Regions from separate parts of the Pseudoalteromonas sp. SR44-5 genome, predicted to be linked through region 1. Evidence: predicted binding sites of a transcription regulator. Region 1 holds the regulator's gene; the other holds the start of a gene.
What was found. The regulator LexA, encoded in region 1, represses DNA repair genes until DNA is damaged. The targets are predictions, from matches to a motif close to TACTGTATNNNNATACAGTA.
Positions count from the first base shown of each region.

Region 2: the regulator LexA is predicted to act here: its motif matches at 3,756-3,775, upstream of H5154_RS09870 (YebG family protein).

Region 1 is NZ_JACJDT010000022.1:23,711-30,461, reverse strand. It holds gene H5154_RS13005 (cytochrome c oxidase subunit 3) at 1-6, opposite strand, end outside; gene H5154_RS13000 (cytochrome c oxidase assembly protein) at 42-569, opposite strand; gene ctaD (cytochrome c oxidase subunit I) at 569-2,167, opposite strand; gene coxB (cytochrome c oxidase subunit II) at 2,167-3,309, opposite strand; gene lexA (transcriptional repressor LexA) at 3,731-4,348, opposite strand; gene H5154_RS12980 (hypothetical protein) at 4,423-5,217, opposite strand; gene H5154_RS12975 (PaaI family thioesterase) at 5,339-5,782, shown strand; gene H5154_RS12970 (hypothetical protein) at 5,779-6,159, opposite strand; gene H5154_RS12965 (hypothetical protein) at 6,327-6,751, shown strand, end outside.
Region 2 is NZ_JACJDT010000014.1:152-6,902, reverse strand. It holds gene H5154_RS09885 (VacJ family lipoprotein) at 1-139, shown strand, start outside; gene H5154_RS09880 (EAL and HDOD domain-containing protein) at 207-1,430, opposite strand; gene putP (sodium/proline symporter PutP) at 1,809-3,320, shown strand; gene H5154_RS09870 (YebG family protein) at 3,391-3,705, opposite strand; gene H5154_RS09865 (ComEA family DNA-binding protein) at 3,967-4,263, shown strand; gene H5154_RS09860 (DUF6170 family protein) at 4,280-4,582, opposite strand; gene dsbB (disulfide bond formation protein DsbB) at 4,582-5,094, opposite strand; gene nhaB (sodium/proton antiporter NhaB) at 5,258-6,751, opposite strand, start outside.

The DNA of each region.
Region 1 (6,751 bases):
ATCCATTTTGTTTGCTCCTAATTAGCTATTAGCTTGGCAACCTAATTACTAGCCACTATCTGCCCGCTAATATCAAACACGGTATAAGACAAAGTTAACTCTTCAACATCTTCAGGTAATTGCGTATCAACATAAAAAAGCAGTTTAAATTCCACTTCTTCACCTGCTTTCAAAAGTTGTTGATCAAAACAAAAGCAAGCCATTTTATGCAAATACTTAGCTGCTTTGCCTGGAGACACCGACGGTACAGCTTGCATGACTTTATCTTCATTACTGGTATTTTTTGCTCTAAACAGCACTTCGCGCATAGCTCCGGGCTTTACTACCACACTATACTCATGTGATTGCACCTCAAATGGCGCTCCACTTTGCGCATGAGTTGTGAAGCTTACGTCGATTTCTCGTGCCTCATTAACACTCGTACTTTGCTTTGCTTGCTCTAACGAAGGCTTACCATTAAGGCCTGTTACATCACAAAAAACGTCGTACAACGGCACCAAAGCAAACGCAAAAGCGAACATGCCAAGACATATTAAAACTAAGCGCTTAAGCAGTGGTGCATGACTCATTACTTAATCTCCGGTGGCGTTTCAAAAGTATGATAAGGCGCAGGAGATGCCACCTCCCATTCCAAACCCTCAGCACCATCCCACACTTTGGCGGGCACTTTATCGCCGCCTCGTGCACACTTAAATACTACAACCACAAATAACAATTGTGATAAACCAAAAGCAAAGCCACCAATACTAATAATCGCGTTAAAGTCTGCAAATTGCAGTGCGTAGTCAGGAATCCGGCGCGGCATACCGGCCAAACCAACAAAGTGCATAGGGAAAAACAATACATTCACGCTCACTAACGACAACCAAAAATGCCATTTAGCCAAGGTGATATTGAACATATTTCCCGTCCATTTTGGCAGCCAATAATACGCCCCGGCCATAATTGAAAATATCGCCCCAGTCACTAACACATAATGAAAATGCGCCACCACAAAATAAGTATCATGGTATTGAAAATCAGCAGGAGTAATCGCCAGCATCAACCCAGAGAAACCACCTAAAGTGAATAACACAATAAACGCAATACTAAATAACATAGGCACTTCAAAACTAATCGAACCACGCCACATGGTGGCTACCCAGTTAAATACTTTGACCCCAGTTGGCACCGATATCAGCATAGTGGCATACATAAAAAATAATTCGCCAGCAACAGGCATACCTGTGGTAAACATATGATGCGCCCAAACTATAAAGCTCAGTAAAGCAATCGAAGATGTGGCATATACCATAGAGGCATAACCAAATAATTTTTTACGTGAAAAGGTCGGCACTATAGTCGAGATAATGCCAAAGGCTGGCAGTATCATAATGTACACTTCAGGGTGACCAAAAAACCAAAATATGTGCTGGAACATCACCGGATCACCGCCCCCAGCAGCATCAAAAAAGCTGGTTGCAAAATACTTATCAGTCAATACCATAGTCACAGCACCGGCCAATACCGGCATCACAGCAATCAATAAAAAAGCGGTGATAAGCCATGTCCACACAAACAGCGGCAGCTTCATCCAAGTCATACCTGGCGCACGTAAATTAACGATAGTTACAATCACATTGATTGCGCCCATAATTGAACTAATACCCATGATGTGAATAGCAAAAACAAATAATGCGGTATTATCGTTACTGTAAGTTGTTGACAGTGGTGCATAAAAAGTCCAGCCAAATGCCGGGCCACCACCTGGCATAAATAGGGATGCCAGTAAAATAATAAAAGCAAAAGGTAAAATCCAAAAGCTCCAATTATTCATCCGTGGTAATGCCATATCTGGTGCGCCAATCATGAGTGGTACCATCCAGTTAGCCAATCCTGTAAAGGCCGGCATAACGGCACCAAAGACCATGATCAAGCCATGTACTGTGGTCATTTGATTAAAAAAGTGAGGCTCTACTAACTGTAAGCCAGGTTGAAATAACTCTGCGCGGATCACCATCGCCATGGCGCCACCAATTAAAAACATCGTCAACGAAAAAATTAAATATAAGCTTCCGATATCTTTATGGTTAGTAGTATAAAGCCAGCGTTTAAAACCTTTCGCAGGATGATGATGTCCATCATGGTGTGCAGCTTGATCATGTTGTTGCTCTGTTACGCTACTCATTATTTAGCCTCCGAAGTTGCATCAATCGCGGCTTGTATCTGACTCGGTTGAATTACATCCCCAGTGTCATTGCCCCATGCATTACGCTTATAGGTGATCACAGCTGCTAGCTGCTTGATTGATAACTGCTTGTCAAATGCTTGCATAGCGGTACCTGGGCGACCATGAAGCACTACATCAATATGATCTTTAATATCTCCTAATACTACCGGACTGCCTTTGAGCGCCGGGAAAACCCCCGGTAAGCCCATACCTGTTGGTTGGTGACACGCAGCGCAACTGGCCATATAGACTTGCTCGCCGAGTGTCATTAATTCTTCTTTTGGTAATGTTTGATCTAATAATGCAGCATCAGCAATTGCAGCGTTTGCTTTTGCCTGCTTAGCTTCGCTCAGCCAGTTTGCAAATGCTTGCTCAGATTTAGCTTCAACCACCACAGGCATAAAGCCATGATCCTTTCCGCATAGTTCTGCACATTGCCCTCGATAAATGCCCTCTTCATTAATTCTGGTCCAAGTTTCATTGATAAACCCAGGGTTAGCATCTTTTTTCACTGCAAAATCAGGCACCCACCAAGAATGAATAACGTCGTCTGAGGTCATTAAAAATCGTACTTTTTGATTAATTGGCAACACCAAAGGTTTATCAACCTCTAGTAAATAGGTGCTTGATTTATCTGCTTGGTTGGTAATTTGTTCTTGCGGGGTAGCTAAAATAGAGTAAAAAGAAACATCTTCTCCCATATACTCATAATGCCACTTCCATTGAGAACCAGTAATTTTAATGGTGAGATCAGCCTTACTGGCGTCTTCCATCGAAATTAAGGTTTTAGTGGCGGGAACAGCCATGGCAATTAAAATCACAAATGGGATTGCCGTCCAAAGGATTTCAACTTTAGTACTTTCATGAAATTGGGCTGGTTTTGCCCCTTTAGATTTACGGTGGTGGATCAGTGCCCAAAACATCACGGCGAACACGATGACCCCAATCACACAACATATAATAAATATTGTCATGTGCAGCTGATAAACATCATTACTTATATCTGTTACGCCCTTACGCATATTAAACTGGCTATTAGCCAATACTTGCTGCGGTAGAACAAACAATATAAGCCACAAGGTAGAGCTCAATTTACCCATGTGACGGCTCCTTTAAATGCTATTGCAAAACGCAAAGCGAAAAGGCGGCACAGCTTTATTCGCGCCAATTCGTTATTTTTTATTGTTACTGAATATTAACGCAACCCTAAATTATGCTATTGAGCAAAATTGTTAGACTTTTAAAGTAGCTGTTAACACAGTGTATTAACCAATTAGTTAAAAAATGAACAATTAGCAAGTTTTAAGAGCAATTAAATTCTTTTTTGGTGCATAAATAACAGCTAAAAATCAGCGCGTTATTTTGTAATTAGGGATAATATTAGAGGGCTAAAAGTAGCTGGTAAGTAGATTTGATAGGGCTTAGGACGCTATAGCTAAGTATAAAATCTAGCCATTAAAGCGGTAAAAAATTAAATGCACCAAACTTCACCAATTTGGTGCAAAATATAGATCAAAAAATTTACATCCAATCAGCGTTGCGGATCACCCCAACAGCCAACCCTTCAATATTGAAAGATTCATGTTCAAGATCCACTTCAATCGGTGAAAATTCATCATTTTCAGCATGTAAAAAAACTTTTTTACCTGCTTTTTCAAGGCGTTTTACTGTTACATCGTCATCAACACGGGCAACCACCACTTGGCCATTTTCAGCAACTTGAGTGCTGTGTACTGCCAATAAATCGCCATCCATAATACCAATGTCTTTCATACTCATGCCTTGCACACGCAGTAAAAAATCAGCAGCCGGTTTAAACAAGAGTGGATCTATTTTGCAATGACTTTCAACATGCTGCTCTGCCAAAATAGGCTCACCAGCGGCAACTCTGCCTATTAGAGGTAAACCAAGTTGTTCCGGCTCATCCTCTTCAACTAACTGAATACCTCGACTAGCACCGGGCTTCATTTTAATAACGCCCTTTTTCGCTAATGCCTTTAAATGTTCTTCCGCTGCATTAGCACTTTTAAAACCTAACGTTTGCGCAATCTCAGCACGGGTTGGCGGCATACCGGTATCTTTAATAAAAACTTTAATAAGTTCGAGAATTTGAGCTTGGCGATTCGTTAATGGGCGCATACAACTGGTTTTCCATACAGTACATTTAACTGTGAGTATATACAGTTATCTGAAAATCGCAAATATAAATTGGCTTAAAATCGCGCCGTTAATAACAAGCTCATACTATTTAAACCACTTCCAGAATCAAGCGCAGATCCAAGACCAAACTTTAATGCTACATGTTGATTAAACCAATATTGCGTTTGCAGTTCATAGTTGTCTTTTAGATTTTTCTGATTCCGAATATTGGCAACGACTCCCACTGACCATGCTTGATTTACATAATAAACCGCCTGCCCCTGCACATAACGATAACGCCCTGCCAATTGCTTTAGCTCTAAATCCCAACCTTGATTGCTAACTATATTTGTCCAACGAACATAAGGAGCATAAGTCCATTCAACCGCGACTCTTTCATTATCTTTGCCAAACCACATATCATGGCGCTCTAAGCGACTGTAATATACATTGAACCCTAGTTGTAACTGTTCATTCATTTGCTTACCAACAGCGGCACTCACTAAATAATCAGTATTTTGCCAATAGCTATTATCCTCACAGAGGCGCTGCGCGCTGGCACTAATAACTAATCCTGCGGGACCATAGATGGCAGCATCGGCATTTAAATAGCTAAAATCATCATTAGCAAACCCACCAATAGCATAATTATTGACTTGATTTAAATACGCTTTTAGCTCGTATGGACCAGTCAAAGATTCAAGATCTTGCGCAAAATATCGATACCGTGCGCCTAAAAAAGATTCATCTAAACCAGCTAAATCGGTAAAACCAATATCGAGTTGATGTTGGGTACTAGCAACAGCCTGCGGCTGAGCAACAAGGCTCATTAATAATATTGCACCACATCCAAATACCTTTACTTTCATCCTTAAGATCCATTAACAGTTAGATAATATAGGTACATTTTATCTATTTTTATGATCTTAACTGTAGGAAAATGTTTAAAAGTGTAGACTGATTTAGTAAATAACTTAGTGAGGTAGACAGATGAGTATTTGGTATCAACCGATCACCCTAGCACAATGTAAGCAACTTGATGACGGCATAAGTGGTCAAGGCACATTGATGAAAACCATGGGCATTGAAATAAGTGAAATAGGCGATGATTATTTAGTAGCAACGATGCCCGCGATCCCAGCTCATCATAACCCTATGGGTATGGTGCATGGCGGCGCAAATGTTGTACTTGCAGAAACGGTGGCGAGTTATGCTGCAAACTTTGCTGTTGATTTTACAAAGTTTTATTGTGTTGGCCAGGAGATCAATGCCAATCATCTAAAAGCATCACGTAATGGTATATTAACCGCGATAGCAGCACCACTACACTTAGGCAAGCGTACATCCGTATGGGAAATAAAAATCACCAATAGTCGTGGAGAACTGTGCTGCGTATCAAGAATGACCGCAGCAATTGTAGAGCGAAAAGGCTAACTTGAAAGTGGATAAATTGTAATTTCAATACCTGCGCCAATAGCAGAAATACGCAATAAAGTATCGGCACTGAGCGCTTGATTAAAGCATTTTGGCGAAGTGCCTGATTCAAAGCCAATATCAAAGGTGCGCTTTGAGCATGATAACCACTGCTTTAATGCATTGCGTGAGCAAGATTCAATTAACTCACATAAGTGGTTAATCGCTTTATCTGGTGAGATAACGTCTTCATTAGACTCAATACGTGCTAGTTGACGGTACTCATCTTTATCGTAATGCAAAACCACAGCACTTTTTTTTAAGTCTGCAACTAACAAACTAATATCTTGCTTTGATTCAAGCTCTAGATCTACATTTAAAAATTGAATTTCCGACATTGTTTCATTTTTACCCTGCGTTAATAACAACGCAAACTTTAACCTAATTTTGCGTATATACCAAATCTAGAGTAGCTAGTTTTATTTTGTTGATGCGACAATTTGCCACATTGGCAAACTCAATATAATTTATAGAATACCGCACTAATAACAAACAGGTAGTCACTATGGATAAACGCATTTTTAAACATGCGCGTAAGTTTCACAAATGGTTAGGTTACTTATTAGCGCTACAAATTTTTGCATGGTTACTCGGTGGTTTAATTATGAGTGCTATACCGCTTGAAAAAGTTCACGGTAAACATTTAGCTGCGCGGCAATTAAATAACCCATTCAAACAAGCTGATTATCTAGCCTCAGTTGATAATATCGTTGCAAAAATTACTCAACCAAGACAAATTAGTTATAGTCACTTTTTAACAATCCCTACCATTATTGTGAGCAACAGTAACGGTGAGTACAGCTTTAACGGAGTTACTGGCCGTCCTTTGGTAGCACCGAGTAAAGCGCAAATTATTGCCAATGCCCAAGCTCATCTATTAATCAATGCGCAAGTAACAGACGTGATCAAACTAGCTAAAGGTACTAGCGA
Region 2 (6,751 bases), on a different contig from region 1:
ATTGAATGAGTCACTCGATCCGTATATTTTTATGAAAGACATTTACTTTCAACGTCAGTTATATGAGTTGTATGATGGTAATCCACCGGTTGAAAAAGAGCCCGACGATTTTGATGAAGACTTTTTAGAAAGCCTTTAATGTGTATTTTCAGGTTAAATAAAAATGCCAGCGTCTAAGCTGGCATTGTTATTTACGGTATTATTTATTATCCTGCCAGCACTTTCATTTGTTCATTAGCCCAGTTAACGGCATCATGATACGCATCTGGCACTTTACCAGCGCCAAGACCAAGCTCATCTTTAATCGCGTTTGCACCTTGCCAATTGGCTTGTTCGTATAATTTTACTAAGCGCAGATATTGTGCCAGTAAACCTTGATCCTCTAATAATGCTAACTTTATGTCGTTGGATAATGGTAGCTTTTTCATCACGCTTTGCATATCTTCATCTAATATGGCATCCATTAATGACATCATACCGGTTAAAAAAGCCATGCCCGTATCTTTGAGTTTATTATGGTTTATAGCTAGCAACTCAGTAAAGCGTGCTCTGGTTAACGATAAGCGTATTAACTCTGCGGGTTTATCACCAGCAACTTGAGCTGCAAACAACAAGGATAAAAACTTTTTAATTTCTGCTGCACCTAGCACAATTAGTGCTTGTTTGATGGTGCTGATCTCAGCTCTGCGCTTAAATGCCGCTGAATTACTATAACGTAATAATTTATAAGAGAGGTTTACATCTCGCTCAAATACGTCGGTAATTTTCTTTAAATTGACTTCAACAGTGGATGTCTCATAAAGCAGCTCGGCAAGAGCTATCTCTGATGGCGGCAAGGTTTTACTTTGCACCATTTCTGGTTTGGAAAAGAAAAACCCCTGAAAGTAAGTAAAGCCAAGATCTAATGCTAATTGATACTTTTCGTAGGTTTCTACCTTTTCTGCTAATAATTTTATATGCGGATAAGGTTTAATTTCTTCGATTATGGTGTGGATAGTGTCAACGTCACAATTGATAAAATCTATTTTAATAATATCAATAAAAGGATAAAAATGACGCCATACAGGCTGGTGAATATAATCATCCAGCGCGAGCGTATAACCTTTTTGTTTTAAGTCTTTGACGATCGCGAGCAAGCGTTTCCCTGGTTGAATTGTTTCGAGTATTTCTACAACAATCTGATCTTTACCAAGCAGAGTTGGGTAGCCTTTTTGTAATGTTTCAAGCGTAAAGTTGATATACGCTGGTTTATTATCGGTGAGATCTTCTAAACCAAAATTGAATTGACTACCTTCAATTAGCCGAGTGGTTGCCTCGTCACCATCAATATCAGGGAATACATTATCAACGCCATCACGAAAGAGTAGCTCATACCCTACAAGTTGTTTGTTTCGATCTAAAATTGGTTGGCGTGCAGCATAAAAATACATAAACAGCGGGTCCACATCAGTTAAGCGATTACTTGGGCAATATAAGATAAAACAGCATAAATAGCATTAATTATATTTAGAATATCAATGCTATAGTATTAATTAATTGATACATCATCGATCTAATCCTAAGGTAATTAAGTATTAATTACCATGTTCTGTAGTTAAATAATTAACCATCAGATAAAAACAACTCCACCTTATATCATTACTTGGCTACCTCAGTAAGTGGAGTTATTCACCCTTTGCGTGATATAGTCAAGTTCTAGGTTGGTTTTTACACCAATAATGACTTTATATAGTATTGATTTATGAGTCATTATTAGGATTGAAAGCCAGGTTTTAACTTCAGAGTTGGAGGCGAGTTTGGAAACTGGAATGATTATTTCTTTAGCTGCGTATTTTATCGTAATGCTAGGTATTGGCTTGTACGCTTATAAGCAGTCTACCGCCGATGTGTCGGGTTATATGTTGGGTGGCAGAAGTTTATCACCAGCTGTAGCTGCACTATCTGCAGGTGCATCGGACATGAGTGGTTGGCTACTTATGGGTTTACCCGGTGCTATGTATCTATTTGGCTTAAGTAAAGTTTGGATTGCGATAGGTTTAGTACTTGGTGCTTGGGCAAACTACTTTTTAGTCGCGCCAAGGCTACGTGTCTATACTGAAAAAGCGAATGACTCGATTACCATCCCAGATTACTTTGCTAATCGTTTTGCTGATAATAAAAATATATTACGAGTCATCTCGGCAATCGTGATCATCGTTTTCTTTACACTTTATACTTCTTCAGGCGTTGTCGCTGGCGGTAAATTATTCGAAAACTCATTTCAGATGAGTTACGAAACAGGGCTTTATGTGACAACCGGAGTCGTCGTACTCTATACATTGTTTGGTGGTTTCTTAGCTGTTAGTTTGACTGACTTTGTGCAAGGTTGCATTATGTTTGTCTCGCTACTTGCTGTACCTATTGTTACTTATACGATGCTAGACCAGCCAGTGTTAGACACACTTGCTAATGCCAGCTATGACTTGCTGTTAAGCGCTCCGAAAGAGAGCGAAGTCCACTCGCTTAATATGTTAGATTGGTTTGCTGGTGGTTCAACTATCGCTATTATTTCTGCAATGGCATGGGGCTTAGGTTATTTTGGTCAACCGCATATCATAGTACGTTTTATGTCAGTACGGTCAGTGAAAGATATGCCAACTATGCGTCGTATTGGTATGTCGTGGATGACTTTATCAGCGATTGGTGCAGTGTTAACTGGACTATTTGGTGCCGCTTACATGATCGAAAATCAAATGCTGATTGACGATAAAGAAACTATATTCTTAGTATTATCTGAATTGGTTTTCCATCCACTTATTGCCGGCTTTTTACTTGCTGCTATTTTAGCTGCGATTATGAGTACTATTTCATCTCAGTTATTGGTTTGTTCAAGCTCTTTGACTGAAGACTTCTATAAAATTTATTTAAACCGTGATGCATCACAAACCGAGCTGGTTTTAGTTGGGCGAATTAGTGTACTACTCGTTGCATTATTTGCTATTTATTTGGCTTATGATCGCGATAGTTCTATTTTAGATTTAGTAAGTAATGCATGGGCTGGTTTTGGGGCTGCGTTTGGCCCGTTAGTATTACTTAGCTTGTATTGGAAGCGAATGAATCTACAAGGTGCGATCAGTGGCATGGTTGTGGGTGCAGGGACAGTGTTGATCTGGATATACGCGCCAATCACTATAAATGGTGAGAGCCTCAGCAGTATCATTTATGAAATTATACCGGGCTTTATACTTGCAACAATTGCAATCATTACAGTGAGCTTATCAACAGCGCCACCAAATAAAGAGATCACCGAATTATTTGATGAAGTTGAACGAGGGCTATAACGGGTAGTAATTTTTATAACTAAAAAAGGGCAATTAATTGCCCTTTTTTAGTTAGTTAACTTGTAATTTTTTAGCTTGCTTCTTTATCTGCGCTGGCTTTAATCGACGCTACATTTTCTTTTTTTACTTTCGCCGTAGGTGTTTTCTGTATTGCCTCTTTGCCGCCTTTAAGTACATTCATAAAGTCGTCTTTACTTTTAGCAATCTCAAGTGCGAGCGATTCGATTTGTTGTTCGCTTAGTGGCACATCAACTTTCTCAAGCATAACCTCAAGCGACTCTGCTATATCAAGCATTTTGTCATACGCGTCAGCTTCTTTTTTAGTAGTAAACGTCATACGCTCGACTCCGTTTCTCTCTACAACATATTTAACAACAACAGCCATGATTTCTCCTGCCAATTTGCTTGGTGAATAACAAGTTCACCTTGATTGATTACTGTTTTTATGTACAGTAATTGTTTATTGGTCTTTTTGCAAGTGAACATTTTTATTTTTTACTACTAGGATTTGACAAAGAGGTACAACTTTACTTTATTTAAATAGTCGCACTTTTTTAGTATGACTTTATTTGGAGGTAGTCCAAAAGTGAAGGCATTAAAATCAACTATTAATTGAGTCCACGTATGGATATCATGGAGGAGAAACATGAAGTTTTTAACTTTAATAGTGGTAGTGCTTGGCTTAGCTATTTCATTGCCTAGTAGCGCAGCTGTAACTAAAACAGAGACTGCTGAAAGTATGAAGAAAGTTCAGTTAGTCAATGTGAATCAAGCAACAGTCGAACAGCTTACTCAGCTGCCGGGTATTGGTAAATCAAAAGCGCAAGCGATAATTGATTTCCGTACCAAGCAAGGCAAGTTTAAGTCTGTTGCAGATTTAGCGCAGGTGAAAGGTATTGGCGAAAAATTAGTCGCTAAATTGGATGGCAAAGTTACATTCTAAAAATCAGCAGGGCGAATTATTCGCCCTGCTCAAATTGCTTAATAGCGTGCCTTAAATAGCGTTTAGAGAATTGAATTTCGACTGGAGTGGTTAACAACGGGTAGCTTAACCCGGCCAGAAGTAAAGCTGGAAGTAACAACCAACCTTCAACATACGCTAATGATAGAAATACTGGGATCAATAAAACCAGCTTTATAATACGCAAACTGATTTTTTGCATTGGAGTTAACATACTCACTGCAATCGCAATTATTTGCTGACGTTGACGTATTTTAAACGATTTTAATTGCGTTACTTGACTTGAAAATAATGCCATCATCACAGCGACTTTTTAATTATTAAACGACTTGCTACAACGGCCATTAGTATCAGAGTAAATGCGGCAAAAATGATCTCCATCCACGCCGGCATACTTAGCCCTGCAAATTGCCAATCGATGTTGCCACAGTCACCTGTTGCAGCAAAAAAATGTGGCATCCATTCGTGCAATGGTAATGGGAAATTAGGTTCGAATTCACAGCTAAACGCAAAAGGATCGGTGGTAGTTTGCATATCGATATGTTCGCGTGCAATTAAATAACCCCAAATACTGGCAACTGCCCATGCAGAAAATGCTGTTAGGCGGCATATTACATTCGTGGGTTTAATTGCACCGAGTAACCCAGCGGCTAATAACCCCAGCATGGCAGTACGTTGGTAAATACACATAATGCATGGCTCTAAGCCCATTTTATATTGAAAAAACAATGCGATTACTTCAAAAATAAAAGCGCTAAAAGCGAGCTGTAACCAAGCACTGCGCTGTTGGGCTAAATTTGCTAACCAAGTCATAAAATATCCAATCTATAATTTGTAGATGAATTATGACTTAGTCATTAAACTAGGCGCAAGGATAAATATGATTTGTAACAATAAAAAAGCTGCCGAAGCAGCTTTGTTTTTACTCTTTAACCTAAATATGGGTTAAGGGATTTACTGTCCAGAGTTCGGATATTTAATGCCCTGAACTTCCTATACTTTGTAAGCTTGCGCTGTGGTGTTCAATCCAACCCCATTGATAGAGTAAATCAGTTACCTCACTAAGCCCTAGATATGTAGAGCTTAAACCAACAACCGTAAGTACAATGGTATAGGGAAGTGCCATATAAACCATACGCCCGTAAGATAAACGTAATACGGGAGCAAGTGTTGATGTTAGTAAGAATAAAAATGCAGCTTGTCCATTCGGTGTGGCTACACTTGGTAAGTTAGTACCAGTATTAATTGCTACTGCTAATAAATCAAATTGGTCGCGACTAATTTGTCCTGCTTTTAAAGCCGCCGCCACTTCGTTGATGTAAACAGTGCCAACAAACACATTATCACTGACCATCGAGAGCAGGCCATTTGCGACAAAAAACATAACTAACTGTAATTGCCCTTCAAATGTCAGTACCCAAGTTATTACAGGAGTAAATAAATGTTGATCAATAATTACTGCAACGATTGAAAAAAATACACATAACAGTGCAGTAAACGGCAATGCTTCTTCAAACGCTTTTCCTAGTTGGTGTTCTTCAATTATACCAGCGGACGCAGTTGCAAAAATAATGACGGATAAGCCAATTAAGCCAACGGTAGCAAGGTGTAAAGCTAATGCAATGATCAACCATACAGCAATAAATGACTGAAACATCAGATTAACTTTATCGCGTTTAGTGCGTTTGTTATCGAGCTCTTTTGCGTGATCAGCAAGTATTTGATGAATCGGTTCTGGTAACTTTGCGCCATAACCGAAGGTTTTTGTTTTTTCGAGTAATATTGTAGTAACAATACCAGCGATGAATACAGGCATAGTAACAGGCAACATACGCAAGAAAAACTCCCCAAATTGCCAGCTTGCTCGTTCTGCAATAATAAGATTTTGTGGTTCACCCACCATAGTACAGACTCCACCAAGCGCGGTACCAATCGAAGCATGCATTAATAAGTTACGTAAAAAAGCTCGAAATTCTTCAAGTTCCTGACGATTAACTGGGCGTACTTGGTTATCATCGTTAATGTCATGTTCACTAGTGGAGTCTTTCCCTGAGGCGACTTTATGGTAAATACTGTAAAAGCCCATAGCGACAGCTATGACCACCGCCATTACTGTAAGTGCGTCTAAAAAAGCAGAAAGAAATGCTGCAGAAATAGTAAATGCTAAGGAAAGTACAGTTTTGCTGCGAACTGATACCACCAAGCGGGTGAAAATATAGAGTAATAAATCTTTCATAAAGTAGATACCTGCGACCATAAAGATCAACAGTAAGATTACATCTACATTTTGAACAATTTCATGCTCTACTTGCCCGGCAGTTGTCATGCCTATAAACAGTGCTTCAATTGCAAGTAAACCACCTGGTTGCAGTGGATAACATTTCAGCGCCATCGCGAGAGTAAAAATAAACTCTAAAACTAATGCCCAACCAGCCATATAGGGATTGATATGAAATAACACAGGGTTAAT